DNA from 4 places in the Arthrobacter sp. 08Y14 genome. Region 1 is predicted to be linked to each of the others. Evidence: riboswitches for the same ligand, from Rfam matches in the RefSeq annotation. Region 1 holds a riboswitch; each other region holds the start of a gene.
The links. Region 1 has a riboswitch for S-adenosylmethionine ahead of CXR03_RS03010 (hypothetical protein). Riboswitches for the same ligand answer to the same signal wherever they lie in the genome.

Region 1 (3,783 bases):
TTGTGGGTCTGGACGTGCGCCTGGGCATTGCCGAGTATCTTGCCGAAACCCTTGGTCCGCGGTTTGAACCGCCGCAGATCCTCCGCGACAAGGTGGCGCGCGGCGAGCTCGGCCGGAAGTCCGGCAAGGGCTTCTTCGACTGGTCCTAGAAGGGCGTGATGGGCAACCGGGATGTGGAGTGGGAAGGCGCGGCGAATGCCCGTGACCTGGGCGGCATCCCGGTTGCCGGCGGCGGCTCCGTGGCACCCGGCCGGATCTTCCGGATGGGCCGGTCCGAATGGCTCACCGGGCGGGGCTGGGCGCAGGCCCGCGACGCCGGCGTCCGCACCGTCATCGACCTCCGCAACGACGTGGAGCAGGGCCGCCGGGACACCGACCCGGAAGTGAGCCCCGACGCCGCCGCAGGCATCACGTTCCTGACCCGGCCCACCCAGGAAGCGAACGATCCCGACTTCACCGCTTTGTGCGGCCCGTACATGGACTCGCCCAAGTGGTACCGGGAGAACCTGCGCCGCTGGCCGGAGAAGATCGCCGCCGTCGTTCAGGCCCTGGCAGACGCCGACGACGGCGCGGTGGTGATCCACTGCTCCGCCGGCCGGGACCGCACCGGGCTCGTCGCCATGCTGCTGCTCCAGCTGGCCGGGGCATCACCGGAGGCCATTGCCGACGACTATGAGGAGGCGGTCCGCGGCATTAATGCCTTCCACGCCACGCAGGTGCATCCGAGGGAAAAGCCGCTGACCTCCGAGCAGGAAGACGCGCGGGTGGCCGACGGACGGCGGGAACTGCTCCGCGCCCTGGACGGGCTGGACGCGGAACAGTACCTGCGCTCAGCTGGGCTTAGCCCCGCTGAGCTTGGGCGTCTTCGGAGTCGTTTGCGTTGAGCTGTTTACAGGGATGGACCCTTTCCGGCGTCGCCAAGTAGAAAAAAGAGCGCCGTGCGGGGCTGTCAAAGCCTCCGGGCACCAGCAGCGACGAATAGCGTGCGCACCACTGTACCTGGCCGTTGGAATGGGCCAGCGCCTGCGACAGGGAAGGCAGGTCGTGGAACCACATCAGCTGCTGCTCGCCGTCCACGACCAACTGGATCAGGTCCAGATCGAGATCGACGTAGGCCTGGGCATCCACCCAGTCATCGTAAACAGCCAGGCGCTTGCCGTGAATGAGGTGGACGTTGTGGCCGGGGGTGTAGCTGATGCAGCGGGCGCCACTGGAGATACTCACAGTGTGTTCCTTTACGGTTTGTCCTTGCCCGCACCGGTTGGCCGCGGGCCGCTTCGTCATCCGAACCACCCGCCGAACAATGGGGTTGGTGTGAGGCCAGTCGGAGCTTTTACGGACCCGGATTCCTCCGGGCGTTGGCCACCTCTCGTGAAGCTGACACCACCATAGCGCATGCCGGTGACAGCCGGGAACCGCCGCCGTGCCGGAGGCATCAGCGCCAGCCGGCCGCCGGCGCGACATGCTTCACGATGTTCTCCAGCAGCTGCACGTTGTAGTCCACGCCCAGCTGGTTGGGCACCGTCACCAGAAGCGTGTCCGCAGCCTGAACCGCGGCGTCCGCGGCAAGCTGGGCGGCAATGACATCAGGTTCGCCAATGTAGCTCTTGCCGAACCGGGCCAGACCGCCGTCGAGCCGCCCCACCTGGTCGCGTCCCTCGGCTTGGGCGCGCAGCCCAAAATACCGGCGGTCGGTGTCGGTCACCAGCGGAATGACGCTGCGGCTGACGGACACCCGCGCAGTCCCCTCATGTCCCGCATCGGCCCAGGCCTTGCGGAACACCGCAATCTGCTCGGCCTGGAGCTCATCGAAGGGAACTCCGGTATCCTCCGTCAGCAGGGTGGAGCTCATCAGGTTCATGCCCTGTTCGCCGGTCCACTTGGCCGTCGCCCGGGTTCCGGAACCCCACCAGATCCGTTCTGCGAGGCCGGGGGACTGCGGATCGATGGCCAGCGCGTCGGAACTGCCGGTCATCATCGGATCCGCGTTCGCCAGGCCTGCGCCGGCAATCGCCGCCCGGAACACCAGTGTGTGCTTGCGGGCCTCATCCGCATCGGTGCTGTCCCCGGTGGGAACGTAGCCAAATGCCTCATAGCCGCGCAGCGCGGGCTCGGGTGAACCTCGGCTCAGGCCCAGCTGAAGCCTGCCGCCGCTGATCAGATCCGTGGCCGCCGCTTCTTCGGCCATGTACAGCGGATTTTCGTAGCGCATATCGATCACCGCCGTGCCCAGTTCAAGCCGGTGAGTCCGTGCGGCCATGGCGGACAGCAGGGGGAACGGCGCAGCGAACTGCGGGGCGAAGTGGTGGACCCGAAGGAAGGCTCCGTCAATGCCAACTTCCTCGGCTGCCACCGCCGTTTCAACGGTCTGCAGCAGGGCGTCACGGGCGGTGCGGACAAAGGAACCCTGCACGTCGCGGTAATGTCCAAAGGACAGGAAACCGATCTTCTTCATGTTCATTGACAGCACCGGTTTCCGAGCAGATATTCCCGGCTGCCGGCTCCCCGGCACCACAGGATGAGAGGCGAACAGCATGCACCTGACCATGGTCCCGGGGATCGGCGGTTCCAATGATGAGCACTGGCAAAGCCGGTGGCAGGACGGTGCCGCGGACGTGTCCCGGATTTCGCCGTCGTCGTGGGATGACCCGAACCTGGAGAACTGGATGGACGCGCTCGACGACGCCGCCGGCTCCCGCGGCGGTGACACCATCCTCGTGGCCCACAGCCTGGGCTGCCTGGCCTCCGCCGAATGGCTGCTGCGCAACCCGAAACGCGCCCGGGGCGTGCTGCTGGTAGCCCCGCCGGATCCGGCCGAGCCGGCCTTCCCGGACACTGCCGGATCTTTCCGGGACCCGCGGTTGGAGCCGCTTCCGGTGCCCGGACTGATGGTTGCCAGCGAAAACGATCCCTACTGCACCCTCCCCGGAGCACGGCTGCTGGCCCAGGCCTGGGGTGTCCCCGTGATCGACGCCGGAGCACTGACCCACATCAATGATGAAAGCGGCATCGGGAACTGGCAGCAGGGCCGGGACCTGCTGACCGCGTTTGCCGCAGGGCTGGGCGTTTCCATTCCCCTCGGCTGAAAACCGGGTAAGAATGGGGTCCATGAAACTTCCGGTAATGCCGCCCGTAGCCCCCATGCTGGCCAAAGCCGTGACTGCACTGCCCGAGGGGGACTACTCCTACGAGCCCAAGTGGGACGGTTTCCGCTCCATCATTTTCCGGGACGGTGATGAGCTGGAAATCGGCAGCCGCAACGAAAAGCCGATGACCCGGTACTTTCCGGAACTGGTGGACGCGCTCAAGGCCAACCTTCCGCAGCGCTGCGTGGTGGACGGCGAAATTATCCTGATCAACGGTTCCGGGAAGCGGCTGGACTTTGAAGTCCTGCAGCAGCGCATCCATCCGGCGGCCAGCAGGGTGAAACTGCTGGCCGAACAAACACCGGCGGCTTTTGTTGCCTTTGACCTGCTGGCGCTGGATGACACCGGTTTCCTGGACCGGCCGTACGCGGAGCGCCGAAGCGCACTGGAAGCCGCGCTTGCCCACGCCGCCGCACCCGTTTATCTGACCAGTCGCACCACCGATCCAGGCACCGCGCAGCGCTGGTTCAGCGAGTTCGAGGGTGCCGGCCTGGACGGCATCGTGGCCAAACCCCTGACGGATCCCTACCAGCCGGGCAAGCGCACCATGGCGAAGTACAAGCACGAGCGGACCGCTGACTGCGTGCTGGCCGGCTTCCGGGTGCACAAATCCGGGCCGGACGCCGTTGGCTCGCTC
Region 2 (3,783 bases), on a different contig from region 1:
GCCGTTGAAATCCGGATCCAGGCGGATGGCTTCCAGCTGCGCCTGGCCAAAGGCAATTTGCTCCGCGGAACTGGCAGCGGTGCACGCAATGACGGCGCAGCGCTGCACTCGGCCGGGCTCGGTGGCGGCCCATTCCAGGGCACGGGCGCCGCCCAGGGAACCGCCGAGCACGGTGTGCCAGACGCGGATTCCCAGCTGGTCGGCCAGGCGCGCCTCGGCGCGAACGGAGTCCCGGATCGTGACAAAGGGAAACCGCGACCCCCAGGGGAGCCCCTGCGGATCCGGCGACGATGGTCCGGAGGATCCGTAGCAGCCGCCGAGCATGTTGATGCAGACGACAAAGTACCGGTCAGTGTCCACCGTCTTGCCCGGACCCACCAGTGCGTCCCACCAGCCGTCCTCGCCGCTGCTGCCCCTGGCCACATGGGTGCTGCCGGTGAGGGCGTGGGCCACCAGCACGGCATTGTTTGCATCCGCGTTGAGGGTCCCCCACGTCTCGTAGGCAAGGGAAACGTCCGGCAGGTAGCCTCCTGTTTCCAGATGCAGGCTGCCGATGCGCGCATGCCGCAGCACCCCGTCCCCGGCGGGGGCGGAGTGCTGCGGTACGGTACCGCCGGCGGTTCCGGCAGCGTTTGAGGTAGAAGGAAGTGTCACGCTGCCCGCTACGCTCCCTTGGCTGCCCGGAACCCGGCGTCGAGGTCCGCAATAATGTCGTCAATGTGCTCAATGCCTACGGACAGCCGGACCAGCCCGGGGCTGACTCCCGCTGCCAGCTGCGCCTCGGCCCCCAGCTGGCTGTGGGTGGTCGACGCCGGATGAATGACCAGGGAGCGCACGTCGCCCACGTTCGCCACATGGGAGTGCAGGTCCAGGGCATCCACGAACCGCTTGCCGGCGTCGATGCCGCCGTTGATCTCGAAGGAGACAATGGCGCCCGTTCCGCGCGGCCCGTAATGGCGTCCGCGCTCGAACCACGGGCTGGATTCCAGGCCCGCATAGGCGACGGAGACGACGTCGTCGTGCCCTTCCAGCCAGTTGGCCACCGCGACGGCGTTGCTCACGTGCCGCTCCATGCGCAGGCTCAGGGTTTCCAGGCCCTGGGCAATGAGGAACGCGTTGAACGGGGACACGGAGGAGCCAAGATCGCGGAGCAGCTGGACCCGCGCCTTGAGGATGTAGGCGAGGTTGGCACCCAGAATGCCGCTGGCACCCAGGTCACGGGCATAGACGAGCCCGTTGTAGCTCTCATCCGGGGTGTTGAAGCCGGGGAATTTCTCCGGATCGGCACCGAAGTCAAAGTTGCCCGAATCCACGATGACGCCCGCAATGGCGGTACCGTGCCCGCCGAGGTACTTGGTGGCCGAGTGCACCACAATGTCCGCGCCCCACTCGATGGGCCGGATCAGGTACGGGGTGGAGAGCGTGTTGTCCACGATCAGGGGAATGCCGGCCTCATGCGCCACCGCACTGATGCCCTCGATGTCCAGCACGTCCTGGCGGGGGTTGGAGACCACCTCGCCGAAGAAGGCCTTGGTGTTGGGCTGCACCGCCGCCCGCCACTGCTCCAGATTGTCCGGATCGGCCACGAACGTTGTGGTGATGCCGAACTTCTTCAGCGTGTGCTTGAACAGGTTGTACGTTCCGCCGTAAAGGCTGGGGCTGGCAACGATGTGGTCCCCGGCTTCGGCCACGTTGAGGATGGCGAAGGTTTCCGCGGCCTGCCCGGAGGCGAGCAGCAGTGCCCCGATCCCGCCTTCAAGGGAAGCGATCCGGTTTTCCACCGCTTCCTGGGTGGGGTTGCCGATGCGGGTGTAGATGGGGGCAAGCTCAGCCAAGGCGAACCGGTTGGCTGCTGCTTCCGCACTGGGAAAGACAAAGGACGATGTCTGGTAAATAGGCAGGGCGCGGGCGCCGGTAACGGCGTCGGGCTCCTGGCCGGCATGGATGGAACGGGTTTCAAAGGACCAGTTTTCTGACACTGCTTAGCTCCCATAACCTAAGGGCCGCACAGAGACTTCCGGCCGGAACAAGGTAACCGGCAGCCACGTGGGACCCGCGCTTGCCCTGCATCCGTTGAGGCAGGGCCAGGTCTTCACCCGGGGCACCCCACCGCGGTTGGAGGGTTGCCGGCCAGCAAGCCGGGGCTATCTGCTGGCACTCATGACCTATCCCCTATGAAAACGGATAAGTCCGGCGCCTGCAAGGAGTGTGACGGATCATTTCCCGGGCGTCGGCGGCACGGATGGGCGCGTACCTTTTCCCGGCGGCTGCGGGGAAAGCGTCTTCGGCGCCTTAGGTGGCCCTAAGTCGAGACGCGGGTCACAACGTGCCATTATGGGCCGCATGCGCTTGGACCATGTATCTTATGCCAGTGAATCCGACGGTCTTTTGGCCACGACAGAGAGGATCGCAGACGCTCTGGGAGCGGACTTCGTCAAGGGCGGCGTCCATCCGCGTTTTGGTACGCGGAACATGATCCTTCCCCTGGCCAACCATCAGTACGTCGAGGTGGTGGAAGCCCTCAACCACCCGGCCTCGGACAAGGCTCCCTTCGGCCAGGCAGTGCGCCAGCGCTCGGAGTGCGGCGGCGGCTGGATGGGCTGGTGCGTGGCTGTGGATGACCTCACCCCCTTTGAAGAACGGCTTGGACGGCTCTCCGTTCCGGGTAACCGGAAGTTCCCCGACGGCCAGGAACTGACCTGGCGGCAGATCGGCATCAACGGCCTGATCGCCGACCCCCAGGTGCCGTACATGCTGCGCTGGGATGACGGAACCGAGGAACTGCACCCCTCGGCTGCCCTGCCCGGCATGCCCGGTGCCGTGAAGCTGGACTCGCTGACCATTGCCGGCTCCGCTGACCGTGTGGCGCAGTGGCTGGGCACCCCGGCCGAGGAACCGCTGGAGAACGTGGGCGTCACGTGGATTTCCCCCAAGGGAACTCCCGGCATCATGTCCGTCACGTTCAACACGGCCAAGGGCCTCGTCGAGATCTAGTTCTGCTGCCGCTTTGGGGGATCCGCGCACCTTTCTGGGCGGGCCGGACCCCTGATCCGCTGCCGCTTTGGGCATCCGCGCACCTTTCGGGAAATCGCTGCCGGTCCGCACCGGCAGCAGAATCCCAATCCGGATGCGCCTGCCCAAAGTGGTCGCCTTTCCCGCCGGCGGCGGAACCAGTTGGGTAAATGCTGCCGCTGTGGGCATCCGCGCACCTTTCGGGCGGGCTGGACCCTGAACCGCTGCCGCTTTGGGCATCCGCGCACTTTCTGGGCGAGCCGGACCCCTGAGCCGCTGCCGCTTTGGGCATCCGCGCACCTTTTGGGCGGGCCGGACCCTGAATCGCTGCCGCTGTGGGCATCCGCGCACCTTTTGGGCGGGCCGGACCCCTGAACCGCTGCCGTTTTGGGCATCCGCGCACCTTTCGGGAAATCACTGCCGGTCCGCACCGGCAGCAAATTCCCAATCCGGATGCGCCTGCCCAAAGTGGCGGTCTTCCCTCAGGCGGGGTTTTTATCCACAGACCGCTCCCGGTCCATCTAGTGAAGCAAGCCCAGGATTCACGCTTGTCTCATGGATCCGGAGTTTCTTTATGCAGCCGACGCCGATCGCGACGGCTCCGGCAGACGTTCCCTGGCCCGGAGATGTCAGGCGGGCGAGCTGGTCCGGGTGCGGGCAGGGGTCTACATCGAAGCCGCCCAGTGGCAGAAGATGCCGCAGTGGGACCGGGACCGTGCCTCGATTACCGCTGCCGTGGATCAGGCACAGGCACCTCGGATCCTGATCCAG
Region 3 (3,783 bases), on a different contig from region 1:
TTGAGCGCGAAAACCTGGCGGAGAAGGTAGGCGCCAAGCCCGGTGACTGCATCTTCTTCGGCGCAGGTGAAAAGACCGAGGCACGCGCACTCCTCGGCGCAGCGCGAGTCGAGATCGGCCACCGCACCGGCCTGATCAACCCGAATGACTGGGCTTTTGTCTGGGTGGTTGACGCCCCCATGTTCGAGCCGGCTTCCGCTGCCGTTGCCGCGGGCGACGTGGCCGTGGGCGGCGGTGCCTGGACTGCGGTCCACCACGCCTTTACCTCACCGAAGCCCGAGTTCATGGACACCTTCGACACGGATCCCGCATCGGCTCTGGCCTACGCCTATGACATTGTCTGCAACGGCAACGAAATTGGCGGCGGCTCCATCCGTATCCACCAGCGCGATGTGCAGGAGCGCGTCTTCAAGGTCATGGGCCTGTCGCAGGAAGACGCCCAGGAGAAGTTCGGGTTCCTGCTTGAAGGATTCAAGTACGGCGCACCGCCCCACGGCGGCATCGCCTTCGGCTGGGACCGTGTGGTCGCGCTGCTTTCGGGCAGCGAATCCATCCGCGACGTCATTGCCTTCCCGAAGTCCGGCGGCGGCTATGACCCGCTGACCCAGGCTCCGGCTCCGATCACTGCCCAGCAGCGCAAGGAAGCCGGCGTGGACTTCAAGCCGGAAAAGAAGGCTGAAGCCAAGAAGGACGACGCCAAGAAGGACTAGGTCTTTCGCAGGATTCCAGAATGATGAAGGTGCCCGGCCGCTGATGCGGCCGGGCACCTTCATCTTTCGACGCGCCGGTAAATTTGGGTGAATTATTCCGGCAGCCTGTTTTAGCCCGGTGCGGGCGCCATAGTGGGGACCGGCAAATTGTAGACAACAAGCCAGTAATCTCCGTCCGGCCCGTCCACTGTGATGGACGCCGGGGTTTGATCGGGTGTGACGATGTGTTCAAAAGACGTTAGGACCGGCCAATTGCAATTGTTGCTGCTGGAAGCGGTCACTGGGTTTGAATCAGCGTCCCGAACCTCGATGCTGTAGTCCCCGGGCTGGTTACAGGTGAGGTACACGCTGAAGCTGGTCCCCGGTTCCATTGCGGGCAGATCGAAGGTGCTCCTCCCGGTGCCGGGTTCCTCGAGCATGAGGCTCGCGTTGAGAGGGCGCCCCTGGGGATTTTGCTGGAAGTAGCTCTCGAGGCTGATGGGATTGTCCGCCCGGAACAGTGCCAGCATGGCGGGGTCGCTGGGGGCAGGAGGCTCCGTGCTTCCCGGGGGCAGTTCCACGCCGATGCTGCTCCGGCTGGACGAACCGGCTTTGGGGGAGGCCGTGGCGGTCTCCCCGGCTGTGGCTGACGATGTGGCCGGTTTAGAGGAAGCGGCCTCGGGCTCCTCCTGGGCGCTGCATCCTGTCAGCACCAGACCCAGCGCCGCTGCGGGAAGCAGGGCCTTATGCATAAACGGCAAATCCGACGCTCTGCCGGGCCTTGCCTTATTCCGTGATGTTCCATTGGCATTTCTGTTTCTGGTCATCTCCGCTACTTCCTTCCGAAGTAATCCGAAGAACGATAGTGGAGCCGGCTTCGAATGTAAAGGATTGGTAACGGACGGCCGCTGTCATAAACGCGTGGAAACAATTCCCGGCTCCGTATTTCCGGTGCCGACACATTTCTGCCGGTCAGGCGAATTCGGGAACGCCCAGACGGCGAAACGCTGAACCGTGGAATATCAGGGGCTCATGGGCATCGTCGTGTGAGGCATGGCCGTGCACCCGTAGCAGAACCACCTGATGGTCCCCGGCCGGAACCTCATTCTCCACAGAGCACTCAAGCCAGAGGGCGGCCCGGTCCAGGAACAATGATCCGGAGTCATCCGTGTGCAGATCCAGTCCGGCGAAGCGGTTTCCGGCCCTGGACGCAATCTGTTTGCAGACGCCCTCGTGATCGGAACCCAAAATCGACACGCCAATCCGGGCCGAGCCCCGCAGCACCGGCCATGTGCGGGACGTGTTCTGCACGGCAAACATCACCAGCGGCGGATCCATGGAAACGCCCACCGTGAAGGAAGAAGCAACCAGGCCCTGCGGCTCGCCGTCGATGACCGCGCACAGGGCGGCAACGCCGGACGGAAAACGGGAGAACGCCCGGCGCAATGCAGCGGGCTGAAGGTCGGTCAAAAGTGCCATGCTCAAAAGATCCTCTGCCTCAAGCGCCCGGTAACCCGATACGTCGGTAGCGAAGCGCGGTACTTGCCGGGCCGGTTGGAAACCGGGCGGCCGAATCGTCACCTGGAGCACCCCGCTACGGCGAGAGGGTTGCCGTCCAGCCGGCCAGGGCCCGTGGCTGGAACTCTTGATTCTTGCTCCAACGTAGGCCGGGCAGCACCGGGACACAAACCCCCGCCACAGTTCGTAAACTCCGCTTCATAAAAGTCATGGGGATGAAGGGATACAGTGTGAAGAATGAGACAGCGGTGGTTTAAACAGGTGGACGTTTTCGGCAGCGAACCGTATTTGGGCAACCCGCTGGCGGTGGTGCTCGAAGCGGAAGGGCTGACGGATGCTGAGATGGCCTCCTTCGCCCGGTGGACCAACCTTTCCGAGACCACCTTCGTCCTGCCGCCCACTGTGGACGGGGCCGACTACCGGGTCCGGATCTTCACCCCCGGCGGGGAGATTCCCTTCGCCGGACACCCTACGCTGGGCACGTGCCACGCCTGGCTGGAGACCGGGGCCAAGCGCCGGTACCCCGACGTCGTCGTACAGGAATGCGGCATAGGACTCGTGACGCTGCACGCCAATGCCGGGATCGCGGCGTTTGCCGCTCCGCCCCTGCTGCGCTCCGGTGAGCTGGAGGACGATGTCCTGGACCAGGCCCGGCAGGCGCTGGGCCTGGAACCGGAGCAGATCCTCGCCTCCAACTGGATCGACAACGGACCCGGCTGGCTGGGACTGCTGCTCCGGGACGCCGCAACCGTCTTGGCGCTGAACCCGAATCCCGTGATCATGGGCAACCTGCGCGTGGGCGTCATTGGCGCGCAGCCGGCGGACGCGGAAACAGACTTTGAAGTGCGCGCCTTCGTACCGGGTCTCGGTATTGCAGAGGATCCGGTCACCGGCAGCCTCAACGCCGGACTCGCCCAGTGGCTGATCGGAGCCTCACTGGCACCGGAACGCTACGTCGTCACCCAGGGCACTGCCGTCCAGCGCTCCGGCCGGGTCCGGGTCTTCACCCGGGACCGCAAAATCTGGGTGGGCGGATCCACGGTCACCTGCATTGACGGCACCGTCACACTGTAAATCGGGCACCATGTTCACCCTAAACTCGCTTGCCCTTCCGGTTATCGGTGCACCCATGGCCGGGGGGCCTTCCACCCCGGAGCTGGCTGCTGCAGTGGGGGAGGCCGGCGGGCTCGGCTTCCTGGCCGCCGGTTACAAGAGCACAGGCACCGTGGCGGACCAGATTACCCAGCTGCGCAGGCTGAGCGGCCGGCCCTTTGGCCTGAACCTCTTCGTTCCGGATGCTGCCAACACCTACCCGGTTGCCGCGCAGGATCAGGCTGCAGGGAAGGCGGCAGCCCGGGCTCGAAAAATCGAAGCGGCCCTGATCTTCCGTGAGCACCTGGTCACAGCAGCAGGACAGGGGCCAGCCGGAACCACGGTCCCCGAACCCGGGATGCCGAACCCCAACGACGACGACGCCTGGCAAGCCAAGCTGGAGCTGGTCCTCCGGGAGCGGGTCCCGGTAGTGTCCTTCACCTTCGGATTGCCGGAACCGGCGGTCTTTGCCGAACTTGCCGCG
Region 4 (3,783 bases), 700 kb from region 1:
AACACCGGGCTCCCTGCCCAGGACGATGATGCGGTCTGCCAGCTGGAGGGCTTCATCCACGTCGTGGGTTACCAGCAGCACCGTGGTGGGGGTGGCCCGGTGAACCGAGAGCAGCAGGTCCTGCATCTTCAGCCGGGTCAGGGCATCCAGTGCACCGAACGGTTCATCCAGCAGGAGCACGCCGGGCGTGCGGGCCAGGGCCCGGGCAAGAGAGGCGCGCTGCGCCATGCCGCCGGAAACTGCCCGGGGACGGTGTTTGGCGAATGCGGCCAGTTCCACCAGCTCCAGCAGTTCGGCCACCTTGGCCTTGCCGTTCTTGGCGCTGATGCCCTTGGGCAGGCCCATGGCGATGTTGGCCTGCAGGGTTTGCCAGGGCAGCAGCCGCGGTTCCTGGAACGCGACGGCGCATCGGTCATCAATGCCGCGGACGGGTGTTCCGTTGATCCGGACTTCCCCGGTGGTTGGAGCGTCCAGGCCGGCTGCGGCCCGCAGGAGCGTGGACTTTCCGCAGCCGCTGGAGCCCAGGATGGCCAGGACTTCGCCGGCATGTACGTCAAAGGTGATGTCCCGCAGCACCTGGTGGGTTTCACCGCCCGAGCCGAAAGCGCGGCCAAGGGAGGAAAAGGAAACGGGAAGGGCGGAGCCGGCGGCGCGCGTTTGGGGCGGCGCGGCAGGGGACTGTGAAGCCAGAGCGGTCATGTTAACTCTCCATCGGTCCTGGCAGTAGCACCCTACGGATAACGCCTTGGGCCGGGAGGCCTCCTGCGGTGTTGTCCTCGCTATCGCCGTCCCTCAAGGAGGAGGTACGGCAACCAGGGTTGCTGCGGCTTCACTGATCCAGGTCTCTCAGCCGCTCGGGATGGTCAAGAGCAACTAAACGCGCGATTGCGGAAACCGGCAAGTCCCCCGCGTAATATTTCGACGCCCCGTCAGGAGCGCAGGCTCTGCAGCGCCGGATGCGCCGCCAGTCCGTGTTCGCCGTACAGGGCCCAGACCAGATACGCGATGGCCAGCGGTGCTTCGGGCCCGCCGATCAGGAGGGGCTCATAAGAATAGAACTCCAGTACCAGACTGCAGTTTTCAGGTTCCGGGTAGCAGGCGGAAATCTGCGAATAGGGAAAGCTGAGCCATCTTCCGTTCACCTGGGCAATAATCTTGCGGTCTGTCAGGAACATTTGCGTGTGTTGTTTTTCCCGCCATTGTTGAAGCGATACCGCCTGGGCTGCACGCCGCCGGGAACGATTGGCGAGAGCCGTCAGCCCAACACCTGCAAGGACAAAGGAAGGCCGGCCCCAGAAGAATCCGGACGTGTGAACATAAGTTCCGTTGAGGCCGTAAAAACGCGCATAATCGGCGTTTATGAAAAGGTGAACCGATTCCCCCGGTTCCAGCACAACTCCCCACACCTCTTGGGTTGGAGGGGCCTGCCCCCGGCGAAGCCCGTCCGTCAGAACCCGTGCCGCGGACCACGCTTCGTCATACGTCCGCTGTAAATCGGCCTGAGCCCTCTCGGCTTTATTGAGATGACCTCCGGAGCGGCGGTGGGCGCGGAATGTTCGGTGCCCGTTCTGAATGACCTTTATCAGCAGATAAATGCCCAGGAATATGCATCCGGCGAATAGGGCCAGCACTATGAGGCCCTTGGGGATGACGCCCAACGCGGAAGCGGCCACGGCATTCAGGACAAGCGGACCAAAGAACCAAACCACCGCAATTCCTGCCAAGGGCACTATCCAGCCGACGTGATTCTTCATGGGGGTGACCGTAGCGCTGCACGGGGGCGGGGGAAAGAGAAATTGCCGCTTGTGGACAAGTGCAGCAGGCAGGCCGGCGGATTCATGACCGCAGGTTAACGGCTGCGGTTCACACAGTGTCATGTATTTCCCCTGCCCGTCCGGGTATGCAAATACTGGTGGCGAAGGATCATGAGTCCCAACGAAAAGCTCTGGCTGGTTGGGCGGCAACCCTCTTTCCGTAGCGGGGTGCCCCAGATGAGGATCCGGCCGTGTCGCGTCCGCGAACGGCAAGTACGGCGCCCCAGCGGGTGCGTCCCGTCCCGAAGGATTTCCCTGTGTCCGAATCATCTTCCTCAACACATCAGAACAGCCGGCGGCAGATCCGGTTCAACGCCTTTGACATGAACTGCGTGGGCCATCAGTCTCCGGGACTGTGGCGCCATCCGCAGGACCAGTCCGCGAACTACACGGACCTCCGCTATTGGGCCAACCTGGCCCAAACCTGCGAGCGCGGATTGTTTGACGGCATCTTTATCGCAGACGTCCTGGGCACCTATGACGTGTATGGAAACTCCAACGAGGCCACACTGCGGCAGGGCACCCAGGTGCCGGTGAATGACCCGCTGCTTTTGGTCTCCGCCATGGCACTGGTCACCGAGAACCTCAGCTTCGGCATCACCGCGGGAACAGCCTATGAACACCCCTACCCCTTTGCGCGGCGCCTCTCCACCCTGGACCACCTCACCAACGGCCGGGTTGGCTGGAACGTGGTCACCGGCTACCTGCCCTCGGCGGCCCGCAACATGGGTGCCGAAGACCAGCTTGAGCACGACGAGCGCTACAACCACGCGGATGAATACCTCGAGGTGATCTACAAGCTGCTGGAAGGCTCCTGGGAGGATGACGCCGTCGTCCGGGACAAGGACAGCGGCATCTTCACCGACCCGGCGAAGGTGCATGACATCAACCATGAGGGCAAGTACTTCAAGGTTCCCGGCATCCATATCAGTGAGCCGTCACCGCAGCGCACTCCGGTGATCTTCCAGGCCGGCGCCTCGCCGCGGGGCATTGCCTTTGCGGCCGGCAATGCCGAGGCCGTCTTCGTGGGCGCGCCCACGAAGGAAAAGCTCAGGGCCACGGTCACCCGGATTCGTGATGCCGCCGAAGCTGCCGGCCGGGACCGCCACTCCATCCGGATCTACACGCTGCTGACCATCATCACCGCGGCAACATCAGAGGAAGCCGAAGCCAAGCATTTGGACTACCAGCGGTACGCCAGCGACGAGGGCGCCCTGGCCCTGATGTCCGGCTGGCTCGGCGTGGACCTGTCCACCTACAACCTGGACGAGCCGCTGGGCAATGTGCAGTCCAATGCGATCCAGTCTGCCTCGGACAACTTCCAAAAAGCGAAGGACGACGGCGAACCCTGGACGGTGCGCGACATCGCCGAATCCGCGGGGATCGGCGGGCTGGGTCCGCGGCTGGTGGGCTCGGGGTCCGACGTCGCCGAGGAGCTCATCCGGTGGGTGGAAGAGACCGATGTGGACGGCTTCAACCTGGCCTACGCCATTACCCCGGGTACCTTCGAGGACGTGGTGGAGTTTGTGGTGCCGGAGCTGCAGAAGCGCGGTGCCTACCGGACGGAATATACCCCGGGGACGCTGCGCCACAAGCTCTTCGGTGCCGGTGACAAGCTGCCCGAAAACCACCGCGGCGCGTCCTTCCGTCTGCAGCCGGCAGGGACTCCGGCACGCTGAGGGTTCCGCCGTCCGGCCGGAGGTTTGCGGGGCGGGTTCCGGGCGGGGCCATTGACCGGGGACCGACTGCCTCCTTACGTTTGAAGGGTCCGCGCAGTGAACCCCTTTAGCGAGCAGGAGTCCGCTATGGAACCCTCACCCAGCGCCACCGGCATGGCCCTTTCCGCCGACGGCACCCGCATCGCCTGGTCCCGGCAGGGCGGCGGTCCGCCCCTGGTGATCGTGGATCCGCTGACAGCTGACCGCAACAGTTCCAGTACCCGGGCCCTGGCGCAGCTGCTCTCCGAAAA

Region 2: it holds a riboswitch for S-adenosylmethionine, as region 1 does, so the genes downstream of both, CXR03_RS15030 (bifunctional o-acetylhomoserine/o-acetylserine sulfhydrylase) here and CXR03_RS03010 (hypothetical protein) in region 1, are expected to answer to the same signal.
Region 3: it holds a riboswitch for S-adenosylmethionine, as region 1 does, so the genes downstream of both, CXR03_RS10945 (flavin reductase family protein) here and CXR03_RS03010 (hypothetical protein) in region 1, are expected to answer to the same signal.
Region 4: it holds a riboswitch for S-adenosylmethionine, as region 1 does, so the genes downstream of both, CXR03_RS06470 (LLM class flavin-dependent oxidoreductase) here and CXR03_RS03010 (hypothetical protein) in region 1, are expected to answer to the same signal.

What each region holds. Positions count from the first base shown of each region.
Region 1 covers NZ_PJIX01000001.1:641,902-645,684, reverse strand. Annotated here, with positions in the region: gene CXR03_RS03020 (3-hydroxyacyl-CoA dehydrogenase family protein) at 1-149, shown strand, start outside; gene CXR03_RS03015 (tyrosine-protein phosphatase) at 159-884, shown strand; gene CXR03_RS03010 (hypothetical protein) at 841-1,224, opposite strand; SAM riboswitch class IV at 1,240-1,377, opposite strand; gene CXR03_RS03005 (LLM class flavin-dependent oxidoreductase) at 1,436-2,461, opposite strand; gene CXR03_RS03000 (alpha/beta hydrolase) at 2,535-3,086, shown strand; gene CXR03_RS02995 (ATP-dependent DNA ligase) at 3,109-3,783, shown strand, end outside.
Region 2 covers NZ_PJIX01000003.1:583,604-587,386, reverse strand. Annotated here, with positions in the region: gene CXR03_RS15035 (homoserine O-acetyltransferase) at 1-573, opposite strand, end outside; gene CXR03_RS15030 (bifunctional o-acetylhomoserine/o-acetylserine sulfhydrylase) at 663-1,979, opposite strand; SAM riboswitch class IV at 2,051-2,166, opposite strand; gene CXR03_RS15025 (VOC family protein) at 2,335-2,994, shown strand; gene CXR03_RS15020 (hypothetical protein) at 3,568-3,783, shown strand, end outside.
Region 3 covers NZ_PJIX01000002.1:952,997-956,779, reverse strand. Annotated here, with positions in the region: gene aspS (aspartate--tRNA ligase) at 1-710, shown strand, start outside; gene CXR03_RS10950 (hypothetical protein) at 821-1,441, opposite strand; gene CXR03_RS10945 (flavin reductase family protein) at 1,662-2,168, opposite strand; SAM riboswitch class IV at 2,223-2,340, opposite strand; gene CXR03_RS10940 (PhzF family phenazine biosynthesis protein) at 2,445-3,281, shown strand; gene CXR03_RS10935 (nitronate monooxygenase) at 3,292-3,783, shown strand, end outside.
Region 4 covers NZ_PJIX01000001.1:1,340,525-1,344,307, forward strand. Annotated here, with positions in the region: gene CXR03_RS06460 (ABC transporter ATP-binding protein) at 1-699, opposite strand, end outside; gene CXR03_RS06465 (hypothetical protein) at 930-1,964, opposite strand; SAM riboswitch class IV at 1,922-2,036, shown strand; gene CXR03_RS06470 (LLM class flavin-dependent oxidoreductase) at 2,072-3,493, shown strand; gene CXR03_RS06475 (alpha/beta fold hydrolase) at 3,620-3,783, shown strand, end outside.